DNA from 2 places in the Pantoea stewartii genome. Region 1 is predicted to be linked to the other one. Evidence: predicted binding sites of a transcription regulator. Region 1 holds the regulator's gene; the other holds the start of a gene.
The links. The regulator LexA, encoded in region 1, represses DNA repair genes until DNA is damaged. The targets are predictions, from matches to a motif close to TNCTGTATGTACATACAGNA.
Positions count from the first base shown of each region.

Region 2: G5574_RS04120 (DinI-like family protein) is a predicted target of LexA. The motif match lies at 4,286-4,305, and genes of this name have one in related genera.

Region 1 covers NZ_CP049115.1:3,111,881-3,119,768, reverse strand. Annotated here, with positions in the region: gene G5574_RS14780 (conjugal transfer protein TraF) at 1-755, opposite strand, end outside; gene zur (zinc uptake transcriptional repressor Zur) at 1,179-1,700, shown strand; gene G5574_RS14770 (CsbD family protein) at 1,772-1,984, opposite strand; gene dinF (MATE family efflux transporter DinF) at 2,156-3,478, opposite strand; gene lexA (transcriptional repressor LexA) at 3,588-4,202, opposite strand; gene G5574_RS14755 (diacylglycerol kinase) at 4,309-4,677, opposite strand; gene plsB (glycerol-3-phosphate 1-O-acyltransferase PlsB) at 4,806-7,232, shown strand; gene ubiA (4-hydroxybenzoate octaprenyltransferase) at 7,335-7,888, opposite strand, start outside.
Region 2 covers NZ_CP049115.1:874,773-882,660, reverse strand. Annotated here, with positions in the region: gene fliF (flagellar basal-body MS-ring/collar protein FliF) at 1-1,409, opposite strand, end outside; gene fliE (flagellar hook-basal body complex protein FliE) at 1,643-1,954, shown strand; gene G5574_RS04135 (hypothetical protein) at 2,710-3,000, shown strand; gene G5574_RS04130 (hypothetical protein) at 3,256-3,453, opposite strand; gene G5574_RS04125 (hypothetical protein) at 3,704-3,970, shown strand; gene G5574_RS04120 (DinI-like family protein) at 4,008-4,247, opposite strand; gene iraP (anti-adapter protein IraP) at 4,423-4,719, shown strand; gene G5574_RS04110 (DUF6388 family protein) at 4,850-5,173, opposite strand; gene yedD (lipoprotein YedD) at 5,415-5,873, shown strand; gene amyA (alpha-amylase) at 5,956-7,437, opposite strand; gene fliT (flagellar protein FliT) at 7,542-7,888, opposite strand, start outside.

The sequences.
Region 1 (7,888 bases):
TAGTTATACAGCCAGGTCTTTTGCAGCTTAGGCGTCACACCAATCGACACCGGATGGCCGGCAATCGTGAACTCATGGGCAACGGCGATACCATAATCGGTATTTAGCGCAGCCAGCCCGTTCGCGCTGGAGCCCAGCAAGTTTTGTACATTAGGCAGACCAAATACACCGCCAGGAATACCGGCAAACGTTCCGTCAGCCACGCCTTGTAAAATAACGATATCGCCTTCTTTTACATTCGCGCGGACATGCGCCGTACCATAGGCTTTGGTGACAAAGGCAAAAGGCAGCGTTTCATTCGGAACGGTGACTGCAATCGCGACACCTGCTGTCGCGTTGGCTTTGTTACCGCGTAAATCTCTGAGCGTATTGGCCAGATCCCCTGACGCAGCCTGTATCTCAGGAATACGGCGCAGCAGCTCTAACGTCGAGGCATTATCAAACAGATCCTGATAGCGATTTACCGTGTCAGTAATGTTATCGATCTTATCGACCATTTTGTCTTTATCAGTAATTTGCGCGCCCGCACTGGGAAAAATGATGCTGACGTTGTCATCGGGCTTCGCTTTGGTCATTAACGCCGGGTTAGCTAAAACGGCAGACCCGTAGGTAGAGGACGCCACGCCCGTTCCCCCCATTGCATCGTTACGGGCATCGTACCAGGTTCCCGCGGCCAGCGCGGATGATGAAAAAACCAGAGCATTAAACACTGCAGGGAAAACCAGAACGGAACGTGGGACGGTTAATTTTGCCATTTGCTTATCATCACCTGAAAAATTGCCGTTAAAACATTAACGACCGAATAGTTTGTTAGCCCCATTGTGGAGGATGGCTAACGCTTTATTGCTGTGAATTCAGAGTAAATAGTGGCGCAATTCCATTGATTGATTATTTTTCGATCCGTTATGTCTGGTTACCGTCCAAAAAGCGTTAACAGAAGGAGGCCGGGACCAGCACTTTATTAAGAACTTTTAAACATTAGTTCTTAACTCAGTGAGATGTAAAGCAAAAGGAAAAAATATTTACAAACATTCTGACATATATTGGCATCGCAGACGGGCGCAAAGTCGTAAGGAACAGATAAGCACGGATAAAGGGAGGAGGTGCAGACAGGCAAGGTGCATCGTACGTATCATTAATGTGATAAGATAACATCACCTGTCAAACGGAGAAATTCCATGTCAACCATGACGCCAGAGCAAATCATGACCCAGGCTGAGAAACTGTGTTTACAGCGCGGTGTACGCCTGACGACCCAGCGCGCAGAGGTCCTGCGGTTGATGGCCGGACAGCCAGGATCGATCAGTGCTTATGACCTGCTTGATCAGTTGCGTGTCAGTGAGCCCCAGGCCAAGCCTCCTACCGTCTACCGTGCGCTGGATTTTCTTCTTGAGCAGGGTTTTATCCACCGCGTCGAGTCCAATAACAGCTATGTGATGTGTCACCATTTCGACGCACCCGCCCATACATCGGTGATGCTGGTCTGCGATCGCTGTGCAGTGGTCACGGAAAAGCAGGCGCAGGGCGCAGAAAAAATCATCGCATCGCTGGCGCAGGAGGCAAGCTTTGTCCTACGGCATAGCGTGATAGAGGCGCACGGGTTATGTGAAAACTGTGCGGAAGTTGAAGCCTGTGAACAGCATGAACATTGTGATCATGACCATCAGGCTGACGGGAAGAAACGCAGTAAACGAAGTTAATTGCACATCCTTGTGCGGTCTGGCCGGCATGAGCGTACCGGCCCGGGTAGGAGCATCCCTGAATAACGTGATTACCAGCGGTAATCCTTGTTGTGACCTTCCCAGTCCGTTACTTCTTTCTCCGCCTGATCTTTCGCGTAGCCGTAACGTTCCTGAATTTTGCCGACCAGCTGATCGCGTTTACCTTCAATGACTTGCATGTCATCATCGGTCAGCTTGCCCCATTTCTCTTTCATTTTTCCTTTGAACTGTTTCCAGTTTCCACTCGCTTCGTCTTTATTCATTGCAGACCTCCACGTCATCCTTCGATTTCGTTTTATTTTGCCATCAGGAAAAATTACGATATAAAGCGCTGTTTAATAGCGCCATTCAAAGATAATTGTAGTAGCTAATTTCAGTTTTGCCGGAAAAAATGAAAATTTTATGTATCCTGCGTCATATTTCAGGCAAGTTGCTCAGGCGCTAAACCAGGTGCCATTGCGCCAGTGCCTGCGCCAGACCAGCCAAAGTGACAGGCCGCGAAGCGCCAGAAAAACGGCTATCGCCAGCCATAAACCGTGATTACCGATAAAAGGCACGGTTAACAGCGTCAGGAAATAGCCCAGTGCGGCAATCGCCATACTGTTGCGCATTTCTCTTCCGCGCGTCGCACCAATAAACATGCCATCCAGCAGATAGCACCAGACGCCAACCAGCGGCATGACAACCTGCCACGGCAGAAAACGGTCAGCCGCCTGTTGAAGTGCGGGAATCGATGTCAGGAGAGCCACGATCTGATAGCCACAAACAGCATAGACCAGGGAGAAAAACAGCGCGACTGACAGGGCCTGACGGCAGGCAGCAATCCATACCAGTTGCAACCTGCTGCCGTCTTTTGCGCCGTGTGCCTCACCAGCAAAGGCTTCGACGGCGTAAGCAAAGCCATCCAGCGCATAGGCGGTAAACGTCATGAACATCAGCAGGATGGCATTTACCGCCACCACATCAGGTCCGATACGCGTTCCCAGCACGGTCAGAGAGGCAAAGCAAAGCTGTAACAGTAAGGTACGCAGCAGGATATCGCGATTCAGGCGAAGCAGGCGGTGGATATCGCCACGCCAGCTATGGACCAGACTGTGCAGCGTGATGCCGCGCAGCGCCAGCACGCGCCAGACCATAAGTGCCCCGACCAGCAACGTCGCATATTCCGCGATAGCCGTCGCGGCTGCAGCCCCGGCTACGCCCCAGTGCAGCCCCAGCACCAGCCAGAGGTCCAGCAGAATATTGATAACGTTGCCCACCACCAGCAGGATGACCGGCGCTCTGGCATACTGTACGCCCAGCAGCCAGCCCAGAATCACCAGGTTAGCCAGCATGGCGGGCGCACTGAGCCAGCGAATATGGATAAACAGCGCAGCCTGCTTAAGCACGGCGGCCTCTCCGCCGATAAAGCGGGTTGCTAATGCCGTAACAGGATGACGCAGGGCAATAAACAGGCTGCCGGCCAGTAAGGCAATGATCAGGGGCTGTGCCAATGCGCGCGCCAGCGCCGTTTTATCGCCCGCGCCAAACGCCTGAGCCGTCAGGCCTGTCGTACTCATCCGCAGAAAAAGCAGCAGCATGAAGATGAAACTGGTAACGGTCGTCCCGACCGCAACGCCGCCCAGATAAACCGGGCTGTCGAGATGGCCAATAACGGCTGTATCGACTAAGCCGAGCAGAGGAACGGTGATATTTGACAGGATCATGGGCAGCGCCAGCCGCCACAGTTTTTTATCGGTAGCTGTCAGGAAGCGCATGTAACGTCCGTGCAATGCGCCGCTGGTGTTACAGATGAACCCACAGCGGCAAAACAGGGGCAGACTGGGTAACGTCAAGGTTGACGTAAAGAGCCAACCTTAAGAAGAGTTACAACCACTCACCGTTACGTACGATGCCAACCGCCAGACCTTCAACCGTCAGCGACTGCGCACGTGTATCGACAATGATAGGCTCAAAATCCGTATTTTCAGGTAACAGATGCACCACTGATCCCTGTTTTTTCCAGCGCTTCACAGTGACTTCGTCGTCAATGCGCGCTACCACCACCTGACCATTACGCACTTCCTGCGTTTTATGCACGGCCAGCAAATCACCATCCATGATGCCAATGTCTTTCATTGACATGCCGCTAACGCGCAGCAGGAAATCGGCAGAGGGCTTGAACATGTCTGGATCCACTTTGTAGTGGGTTTCGATATGTTCCTGGGCCAGCAACGGCTCACCCGCCGCAACGCGCCCAATGAGTGGCAGGCCATCTGAAGGTTCTTCTTCCATTAACAAACGGATACCGCGGGACGCACCAGAGACGATTTCAATCACGCCTTTACGCGACAGCGCTTTCAGATGCTCTTCTGCCGCGTTAGGTGAGCGGAAGCCCAGTTGCGCAGCAATTTCTGCACGCGTAGGCGGCATGCCCGTTTGATTAATGTGGTCGCGAATCAAGTCGTAGACCTGTTGCTGCCTGCTGGTTAATGCTTTCATCCCGCCCCCTGGTTGTTTATACAGTCGCTGTGAGTATATACAGGTATTGGTGAAATGGAAACCAAAAGTCAGGCCAAAATCAGTAATTTGACGGGAGATGGAATGCTTATCGCAAATGCGACCAAAGTAGCGTTCCCCAAACGAACAGGGCCAGTACTATTGCCAGCAAAACAGCGGCCGATCCCATATCTTTGGCACGGCCGGCAAGAGGGTGACGTTCCTGCCCTGTGCGGTCCACCACCGCTTCGATGGCGCTGTTCAGAACTTCAACAATCATCACCAGCATGACCGCGCCAATCATCAGGATGCGCGAAATAGTATCGACATCCAGCCAGCAGGCCAGGATAATTGCCGCCAGTGAAATTACGGCTTCCTGGCGGAAGGCAGCTTCATGCTGCCAGGCGGCGCGAAGACCTTGCCATGAGTAGCCAGCCGCTTTCACAATCCGGGTAATGCCGGTGACATTATTTGTCATGATAAAGGAACTCTTTTCAAAGGATTGACGTCAATACCGGGCAGCGCACAATTGTCGCTGTCACAGATTTTTGCTGCGCGTTCTGATATGCTTGCGCCGCTTTGCTAACAAGAGGCTTCATGTTGTCTATGTCAGGTTGGCGTAAAATTTTCTATAAATTGCTGAACTTACCCCTTTCATTTCTGGTAAAGAGTAAGGCCATTCCGGCTGATCCCGTGTCCGAACATGGGCTGGATCCTACCCGGCCTATTATGTATGTCCTGCCTTATGATTCAAAGGCCGATCTCCTGACTTTACGCGCGCAGTGCATCCGGCACGATCTGCCTGATCCGCTTATTCCGCTGGAGATAGACGGCGCCCTGTTGCCGCGTCATGTCTTTATTAATGACGGTCCGCGTGTGTTCCCCTATTTTGTGCCCAGCCTTGAATCGGTCAAAATCTTCCACGAATATCTTGATCTGCACCGCAGCAACCCTGAACTTGATGTTCAGATGTTACCGGTTTCAGTCATGTTTGGCCGTGCGCCGGGTCGGGAAGTCCAGGGCGACGATCATCCGCCTCATTTGCGGCTCCTTAACGGCATTCAAAAATTCTTTGCCGTTCTCTGGCATGGCCGCGACAGTTTTGTGCGTTTTTCGCCCACGGTCTCCCTGCGTCGTATGGCGACCGAACACGGTACCGACAAGTCGATTGCGCAGAAGCTGGCTCGCGTAGCGCGCATCCATTTTGCCCGTCAGCGCCTGGCTGCGGTGGGACCGCGCCTGCCGGCTCGCCAGGATTTATTCAATCGCCTGTTGCAGTCGAAGGCGATTGAAAAAGCTGTGGAAGACGAGGCGCGTAGCAAGAAAATCTCCCATGAGAAAGCGCAGCAAAACGCCATTGAAATGATGGAAGAAATTGCGGCCAACTTTTCCTACGAAGCGATTCGTATCACCGACCGCGTGATGGGTTGGCTCTGGAGCCGACTCTATCAGGGGATCAACGTTAACGGCGGTGAGCGGGTACGTCAGCTGGCGCAGGACGGCCATGAAATTGTTTATGTGCCTTGCCACCGCAGCCATATGGACTACCTGCTACTGTCTTATGTGCTGTATCACCAGGGCCTGGTTCCGCCGCATATTGCCGCAGGGATTAACCTGAACTTCTGGCCTGCCGGGCCGATTTTCCGTCGTCTGGGTGCCTTCTTTATTCGTCGTACCTTTAAAGGCAACAAGCTCTATTCAACCGTGTTCCGTGAATACCTTGGCGAGCTCTTTACCCGCGGCTATTCCGTCGAGTATTTCGTGGAAGGTGGACGCTCACGTACCGGCCGACTGCTGGATCCGAAAACCGGCACCCTCTCTATGACGCTGCAGGCCATGCTGCGCGGCGGCACGCGACCTATTACGTTAGTGCCCATTTACATCGGTTATGAACATGTAATGGAAGTGGGTACTTACGCTAAAGAGCTACGCGGTGCGGCAAAAGAGAAAGAAGGCTTTATGCAGATGGTGCGCGGCCTGCGTAAGCTGCGCAACCTGGGCCAGGGTTATGTGAACTTTGGTGAGCCGTTGCCGCTGATCAACTATCTGAACAAGCGCGTACCGGAATGGCGTGAGTCTATCGATCCCATTGAAGCGCAACGTCCGGGCTGGTTAACGCCAACGGCCAATGATATCGCCGCCACCATCATGGTACGTATTAATGAAGCCGGTGCCGCGAACGCCATGAACCTGTGCGTAACGGCACTGCTCGCTTCCCGCCAGCGTTCGCTGACCCGTGAACAGCTGATTGAGCAGCTGGAGTGCTATACCCAGTTATTACGTAATGTGCCCTACTCGCCGGATGCCACTTTGCCTGACATGTCTGCGGAAGCGTTGCTGGATCACGCGCTGAGTATGAACAAGTTTGAGAGTGAGAAGGACAGTATCGGCGACATCATTATTCTGCCGCGCGAGCAGGCGGTGCTGATGACCTATTACCGGAATAACATCCACCATATGTTGGTGATGCCCTCTCTGATTGCGGCCATCATCCAGCAGCACCGTAACCTGAGCGAAGCCGAACTGCTGCGCCAGGTCAGCCTGATTTACCCCATGCTGAAGAGCGAGCTGTTCCTGCGCTGGGGCAACGACCAGCTGCCGCAGCTGCTGGCTGACTTATGCCAGGAGCTGGCGCGCCAGGGACTGATTACCGTTGAGGCAGGTCTGCTGTCGTTCAACACGGCGCGTTACCGTACGCTGCAGTTGCTGGCTGCCGGTGTACGTGAAACGCTGCAGCGTTACGCCATCACCTTCTCGATTCTCAGCGCCAAGCCCACCATCAACCGCGGCACGCTGGAAAAAGAGAGCCGCACGCTGGCCCAGCGCCTGAGCGTACTGCATGGCATCAATGCGCCTGAGTTTTTCGATAAAGCGGTGTTCTCTACACTGGTACTGACCCTGCGCGATGAAGGCTATATCAGCGACAGTGGCGATGCGGATGTGGCGCAGACGCTGGCGACCTGGCACATTCTGGCAGAACTGGTCACCAGCGATGTTCGTATGACCATCGAGAGCGCCGTTGCACACAGCTAACGTGCTGGCATGACAAAAAAAGGCGACCTGACTGGTCGCCTTTTTTATTGCTTACTGAACCTCACACTGTGCATCGCACTGGCGCTACGTTCGGTGCCTGCCCTACAACAGGTTTGAGAACGGCGGAGTATTCATTAACACGCCGAGAAACAGCACCAGCCCTACATAATTGTTATTCAGAAACGCCTGGAAACAGGCCTGACGCGCGCGCTTTGCGATCAGTTTTTGCTGATAAACAAATAAACCGCCCGCCAGTAACAGCGTCCAGTAAAACGCCCCATTCAGATGCAGCCGTGTCCCTACCAGCGCCATCAGCCCCAGCGTCGCCAGTTGCAGCAGGCCGATAATCAATTTGTCGTACTGGCCAAACAGAATGGCTGTGGACTTCACGCCAATCTTCAGGTCGTCCTCGCGATCCACCATGGCATATTGCGTATCGTAGGCCACCGTCCAGCAAATGTTGGCGAGAAATACCAGCCAGCAAACCAGAGGTAAGGACTCACTAACAGCAGCCCAGGCCATGGGAATTGCCCAGCCAAATGCGGCGCCAAGGACTACCTGCGGCAAATGCGTATAGCGCTTCATAAAAGGATAAACCCAGGCAAGCGCCAGCCCGACAACAGAAAGCATAATCGTCATCAGGTTCATGCTCAGTA
Region 2 (7,888 bases), 2.2 Mb from region 1:
ATCAGCTGATCAAAGAACGACTGTTGTTGCCAGAAGGGCAGTTCAGTCGATACAGGCTCGGTGGTATTAAACTGCGAGTTCACCACGTTGACAGTGTCGCCACGTGTCTGTGAATAGCCCATGGCTTCGCGCGTCAGGTCTTCAATCTGCTTCAGCTGCTGCTCATTCAATGCAATTGCTTTGCCTTTATCGTCTTCGCGATAGTTCACCACCACGGCAACAGACAGGCGCTGCACGTCACCCACATTCATCTTGGTATGACGAATGGTACGATCCAGCTCATAGTTCACCGTATCATCACGGCGCGAGTTGGTCGGTACACTGCTGGTAGAGGCTGTGCTGGTCCGTTGACCATTGGCCGCATTGTTCTGACCATTGGCATTCTGGCCATTGGCCGCATTGTTATTGGCCGTATTGATCGGGGCCGTATTGGCTGGCGCAGGCTGGTTAGACAGTGCGCCCGGTACGCCGCCCGGATAAGGGCTGCCCGTCTGCTCGCTGGTGCTGGTCTGCTGAGAGCGAATAGACGCGTTTTTCGGATCGCCGTTCGGCTGGTACTTCTCATCCGTCTGTTCACTGGTATCGAAGTTAATCTGTGCCGTTACCTGCGCATGGACATTGCCCTGGCCCAGAATCGGGTTAAGGATCGCTTCGATACGTTGCTGGTAACGCGCTTCGACTTCGGCGGCATATTTCAGCTGTGCATCGTTCAGATCACGGCCTACTGCGTCAGAACGGGTTAACAGATGACCGCTCTGATCGACCACGGTCACGTTCCCCGGCGGTAAACCGGCCACGCTGCTGGAAACCATGTGCGTGATGGCCTGAATCTGACCTTCATCCAGCGCACGGCCCGGCTGCAGAGTTAACGTCACAGACGCGGAGGGCGCTTTTTGCTCACGTACGAAAAGGGTTGGTTTAGGCATCGCCAGATGGACGCGCGCCGTTTTCACCGGCCCCAGAGATTCGATAGTACGTGCCAGCTCGCCTTCCAGTGCGCGCTGGTAGTTCACCTGCTCGCTGAACTGGCTGATACCGAACTTTTCTTTATCCAGCAGTTCAAAACCGACGTTGCCACCTTTAGGCAGGCCCTGTTCAGCCAGACGCAGGCGCAGCTCATGCACCTTATCTTCCGGCACCATTAATGCACCGCCGTTATCCGCGAAACGATAAGGGACATTCATTTGCGTCAACTGCGTGACAATGGCACCCCCGTCCTCATTGGACAGGTTGCTGAACAATACGCTGTAGTTCGGTGTTTTGGCCCAGAGCACCAACGCAAAAACCACAGCGATAGCGGCTGCGGCTGCGACGATTAACGGAATACGTGGATTGGCACGCAGGCGAGCGAGAAGGTCACCAAAGCCTTTCGTTTCTTCATTTTGTGTGGCGGCTGCACTCGCATTCATGACCGATTCCTGCCTGACGTAATTGACCGGGTTAGTTGTGATGGCAAAACAGACTCCCTGACCTGCTTAAATAAAATTTCTACTTCAATGCCTGGCATTATTTGATGAAACGCAAAATTCGATGGGTGAATAAGCCACGGTTTTTAGCGTCATTTAGCGGCTTTGTCTTATTGACAATGTGTTAACTTCTCCCCACGTCAAAAATCTTCATCTTTTTTAATGAGGTAGCAACCATGTCAATTCAGGCAATCGACGGTGTTTTACAGCAGTTACAGATGACCTCGCTTCAGGCCAATAACAAAAGCGATGAGGTCAACAGCCATATCGATTTTGGCGCGACCATGAAAGCCGCTCTGGACAAAATCAGCGAAACCCAGACCACTGCCCGTAGCCAGGCGCAGGCGTTCGAAATGGGGAAACCCGGTGTCGCTTTAAACGATGTGATGGTCGATCTGCAAAAATCGTCTATCTCCATGCAGATGGGGATTCAGGTCAGGAACAAGCTGGTTTCGGCCTATACCGACATCATGAACATGCAGGTGTAGTCGGGAAAACGGGTCTTTATTATCAGGTATATGCCTGGCGGCGTTGAGTTGGGACAAGAGCGACACAGAATGTGGCTTTACCAAAAGCGCCTTCTTGTTGCTTTATACGTGTTCAACGATGCAATCGTACACCTGATAACCTTTCCTGATGCGTTCAGGCCATGCCAGCCGCGCGCGGTAGCCGAGTTGGGCCTGTCAGGGCCGCGTCTGAGACGCGATTGTCGCACCACAACCTGCATCATCCCTTTACTTCAGACATCTACCTGTCGGTGTTTATTCTCCTTTTCTTGCCGAAAGAAAATATATCCTGCATCTTTATCCTTCGCTTCCGTGCAGGCGTTCACTATGACATTTTCGCTGTGCCGGTTACGGCTGCATGACGCCATCCGCTAAAGTATTTTCAGCACGGTTCCTGCGTCAAAAAATATCATTTCTAATGTTGTAATTTTTCTACGACTTTTAAAAGAAAAATTAGTTAGCTTAATAACTAAAAATATCCCTGAAGGTGGGAAGTAAAAAATGAAATACTGAAAGCAAAAGATGTAATCTGGTATGTATTCGTAAGCCAGCAAAACCTGTTTACCTTAACGGCGACGCGGGTTGCGACAGCAGCGTAACAGGCACCACGCGGCTTGCATCCCCGGTTACACATCAAACGGAAATATTCCTCTTCTAATCTAATTAAAATATTTAACTGTTTAAATCTGTCGCCTGATATTAATGTCAGCATTCTTTCTGCTCACGGATATATCAACATGAGATACTTAATTCAAACACTTCTCACGAACTCAAAAAGTGGTGAGCAGATTAAATATGAAGTCTATTCGGAAAACCGGAAGTCAGATTTTATAGATAAAATTCCGGAAGGTTCCTGCACAGTGATTTCTTACAAACTGACTGAGGGGACGATTCAGTTGCTGGATCGGGATGTGAATCTGCAACCGTTATTCGATGCCCATCGACCGGCGCAGGATGTTTTTTATCCAGACGGCCCTCACCGGATTAATCTTGAGATGCTGGTCGATTATTTAAATCAGCAAGCCTGATCATGTGCAGAGGGGGCCCGCTCCGGTATCCGGCGGTTTTCTGCGCCTGCGATCCGTGTGAATAAAGGGCCAAAGCCTGTTGCCCGCCCGTCCCTGACCGTTGCCAGGCGAGCAGCCCACATGCCAGGCCAGCTGGGTTAACGAACAGGGAGGTATGGCTTCTCATCCTGCTGGCCTTAAAATAACGACTGCACCGGCTTCAAAGCATGGTGCAGATCACCGTCTGCCCCGGTTAAGTGGGCAGACGGTGACATGTCATGATGCTTTGAAAGGATCCTTTTTATCATCCTGACTGTCATCATTTTTTCTGGGCACTTCACCGTGATCTTTCGGTGCATCGTTTGCGGGATGATCATCTTCCTCGTAGGCATTTCCCGCATTAGGTGCGGCTTCGGGTAATCCTTTGCTGACATCGCCTTCATGTTTACGTTTATCGTTACTTTGGTTGTGCATCGTTTGCTCCTCTTTGTCGTCCTCTAAGTCTAGACCAGCACAACAAAGCTGTGAGCGGAGACCCGTCAGCATATTTATCATCACGTAAGGACGGGGTATGACACCGCCGTTTTCCGCCTGACCACGGCGAAGAAGCCATGTCCTGTAAAAGTGACTTCCGATTATTCCTAATGCAAAACCGCTATATTGTCCTACCTTTAAATCCCCAGACGATATTTTCATTGGAAAAACAACCAAAAGGAAACACAGCATGAGTGATTCAATCGAAACCAAAAGCAAAACCGATTATCTGCGTGACGTGGCATCCCAGTTGAAAGAAATGCGCCACTATGCGCAAACGAACACTGAGACGCTTTCCGCCCATTGGTTAGCCTTTGATGCCGGTGAATACAAGGATGAAGGGAATGCGGCCCGTATTGACGCATTACTGAATAAGCAGGGAACGTTGCTGGAAGATCTGGAGAAAGCCATTCAGGATATTGAAATTGAAATCAACCACAGTGAGCAGGAGAGTTAAGGTATCTCCCGCCAACTGAGGGGTGGCGATTAACGGATTAATCCGCCACCAGCCAAAACTCGGCTTCATCAAACATTTCTTCCACCAGACGCGCGACAGTGGCTTTATCATTCTTGCTGAGGTCGGTTTCTATCGCGTTACGTTCCATCGGTTTCACCTTGACCTCGATGTCAGGAAAAACACGATGCACACGCTTTTCAAGCTCTGCCAATATCATGTCGCGCGCCCCTGGCAGGCCCGCGACATTACGCTTATCGTAAATTAACTCTACAAACATAATAACCATCCCTTCAGGGCAAAATCGCGTTGCCATTTTACTGTAAATAAAAACAGTATCAAGCTGATGTTTGCATGAATCCGTTTTTTAGGTCCCGCGTAGAAAAGCATTTTTATCTGGTTTACTCTGAGGGCGCTCTTAACGATATATGCGCTCACTCACCGGGAGAAGTGCAATGCGACAATTGGTTATTGATATTCTGCTTAAACTGGCAAAAATGGATGTCGATGCAAAGGAACTGACTGCTCAGGTCGAAGCGCAGTCATTGCTGGTTGCCGCTTTATTAGTCCAGGCGAAACAAGATAATGCGTTAACGATTTCTGAGACGGTGCAGGATGCCATTGTCACGGCATCGCGTTCCTCATCAGAGTTCATGCAGTCTGATATTGATCTGTTGCTCACGCACCTCAACCGATTACTGGCCGTGGCTAAGTATGTTGAGGTGAGGGGAAAGCTCGAACAAGAAGAGTGATGGCTAACGCTGGCGGCAGAGGGGTTTTCTGCCGCCAGCGAGGCCGTATCAGGGGCATTAACCGTTTGTTGTCACGACGCTGCGCAACGCCATCGCCGTTATTCTTCCTGTCCGCACAGCTGAGGTATAGCTAAAGCTCGTTCTTAATACAAAATTCTTCCCAACTCATTCCCAGAGATTCGGCATGCGATCGGAGATAGGCTTCGATGGCTTCGGCGGCGACGGCTTTATCCGGCTCTGCCAGTTGAATCGAAAAAATCATACCATCAAGATTTTTCTGGCGTAAAAAGGCGGCATAAATGCGTTCGGCGTGCCACTCGCGCAATTCACGCAGGGACATATTGGCGGCACGGGCATCCTGTTCGGTCAGTTCATCGAGTGCGGCCTGAAAATCGGCATGGGCAGTGAAGAACATTTGGCGTGCCTGGGCATAATAAGCTTCTGGAGTTTTCATGACAAATCTCTGAGATGTAATGCAGGGCGACAGTGTAGCCTGTTGTGCCTCCCTTGTCAGGCCGGAGTGGACAGGTTCATTCACAGCGATAAAAGCGGGCAGGGAAGGGAATAAACATCACCCGGTGCGTGATGAATCCAGGAAAAGCGCGCTTTACGTTGATTTCATCCCTCAGATATCTTGCACATCTGGCAGTAAAAATTATAACGTAGCCGCCATTAACCGGATTTAGGGATCAAAGATGAAAAACTGGATGCTGATTGCCACACTGGCGCTGAGTGGCTGCGCACAAATAAACAGTTATCAAAGTGCGGTGCAAACGCCGGCCCCGGCAAATTTACAAGGCAACTGGCAGACGGTTGGGCCGCAGAGTAACCTGATTAGCGACAAGGCGATTGGGAGTCTGATTATCAACGCGGACGGCAGTACGCTGGATTGCCGGCAGTGGCAACGGGTCATTGCGAAGCCAGGCAAATTGACGCAGCTGAATGGCGATTATGTCAATGTTACGCGTCAGTTACGCATCATGACACTGGATCTGGATGGCGGTGAGCTGGATTACGACGGGCTTACGTTGCGTAAGGTCGATCGACCCACGGTGGAATGCCAGAAAGCTTTACAGGAAGCGGCCCAACATCCCGGTGTGGATGTGATTCAGAATATCGAACCCGAGATTATGCGTCCGGTTCTGAACAAATAAATGACGCAAAGCGGTCTTAAGGACCGCTTTGCGCTGATGCGCAGGCTGTTACCGCGCCAGAAAAAGCAGCGGACCTGTGGTTTTATGCCTCAACAACCCAGACACTCACGCTGCCTGCATTACAGCGAAACACGGCGCTGCCGGCGTCGTCCGTCGTAACGGTATCGGATTGATGTCCCAGATAGTCATACCATACTTTCCCGGCATATCCTTCTCCCATTGAAATCTGTTTTTCCCCCGCTTCGCCATTCGACATGATCACAATACAGCCCGGCTTTTCAGCGGTTCCGCTGCGGCTGAACGCGACGCAGTTAGGATGGTCGAAGTAATCGGTTTGCGCGCCCCAGCCAAATTGCTGACGGGCACGAATCAGCCCTTCGAGTTCAGGAATGACCGGCATATCGACCTGATGCATTTCACCGTCTCCGCCTTCATCCTCATAGTGGGCACCGAACAGGTCCGGATAAAAAATGGTCGGAACGCCTTGCTCGCGCAACAGAATCAGCGCATAAGCCAGCGGCTTAAACCAGGCTTCAACGGGCGCTTCCAGAGACTGCAGCGGCTGTGTGTCGTGGTTGGCCACGATAGTCACGGCATGCCACGGGTCGGCTAATACCAACGAGTTATCAAAAATTTTGCTCAGGTCATAATCGCTGCCGGCTTTAGACGCCTGATGAAAATTCATATGCAGCGGGGCGTCAAACAGCAGCGTTTTGCCTTCCACCTGATTGATATATTCCTGCAACTTTTCGGTTTCAAAGGACCAGTATTCCGCCACAATAAACAGCGGTTCGTTAGCGACGTCCTGAATATGTTCGATCCAGTCTTTGTAAAACCAGGCCGGGATATGTTTTACCGCGTCCAGACGAAAGCCGGTGCAGGGGACCTGCTCCATGACCCAGCGCGCCCAGTATTTGAGTTCTTCGCTCACCGCCTTATTGCGGAAATCAACATTGGCGCCCATCAGATAATCAAAGTTACCTAACTCGTTATCCACCTGGTCGTTCCAGCCTTCAGCGGTGTAATCGTTGATAATTTTGAACACGCCGTTTTCATCGGGATTTTCAATATGGTCGACCCCGCTAAAACACTTATGATCCCAGATGAATGTCGAGTATTCGCCTGCCCGCGCCGGAAACGTAAACTTTGTCCAGGCTTCGCATTCCACGACCTCGGGATAAATTTCATCACGATTATCCGGGTTAACGCGATTTACGCTCACCTGTTCTTTCTCGTCCGCGCCCATTTTATGGTTGAGAACCACATCCAGCAGCACGCCAATGTTGTGGCTGCGCAGCGCATTGACGGCAGCCAGCAACTGCTGCTTATCACCATATTTGGTGGCGACGCTGCCTTTTTGCTCAAACTCGCCTAAATCGAAGAGATCGTAGCTGTCATAACCCACCGAGTAACCACCGGACTCGCCTTTATAGCAAGGGGGCAGCCAGACCATGTTGATGCCGATGTCATTAAGCAGGGCCGCTTTTTCTGCGACTTCCGGCCACAGCGTGCTGCCATCGGGATAATACCAGTGGAAAAACTGCAAAAGGGTTGGGTTGTGCATGACAAACGTCCAGTCAGAGGAGAGGGAACTGGAAGTATGGGATAAGAGTGAAGAAATTACGCGGGTAAACTAAAAAAAGAGTGTTTACCCGCATAAGTCGGCCTTTACTGGTCTTTTGGGTAAAGGATATTACCCGCCATCTTGCCGTAAGAAGAGACAATGTTGTGTTGCTGCGTTGAGGTCGTGACCAGCGAGCGCAGTTCGCTCATACGTTCACCCAGCAACGTCTTCAGCGTGGTTTCATTCTTCAGAATTTGCTCAAGTACCGGGCGAATTTGTGCCCGCTGTAATGCTGACAGCGCACTGGCATCGTTATCACGCGCAACACGCTCGACGCTACTAACGTAAGTTGATTCGCAACTAAGCAACTCATCCCATTGTCCCTGCCGGGCATTTTCCAGCATGGCATTACTGAGCGTGAGTAAGTGTTGATATCCTTTTAGCAGCTCGA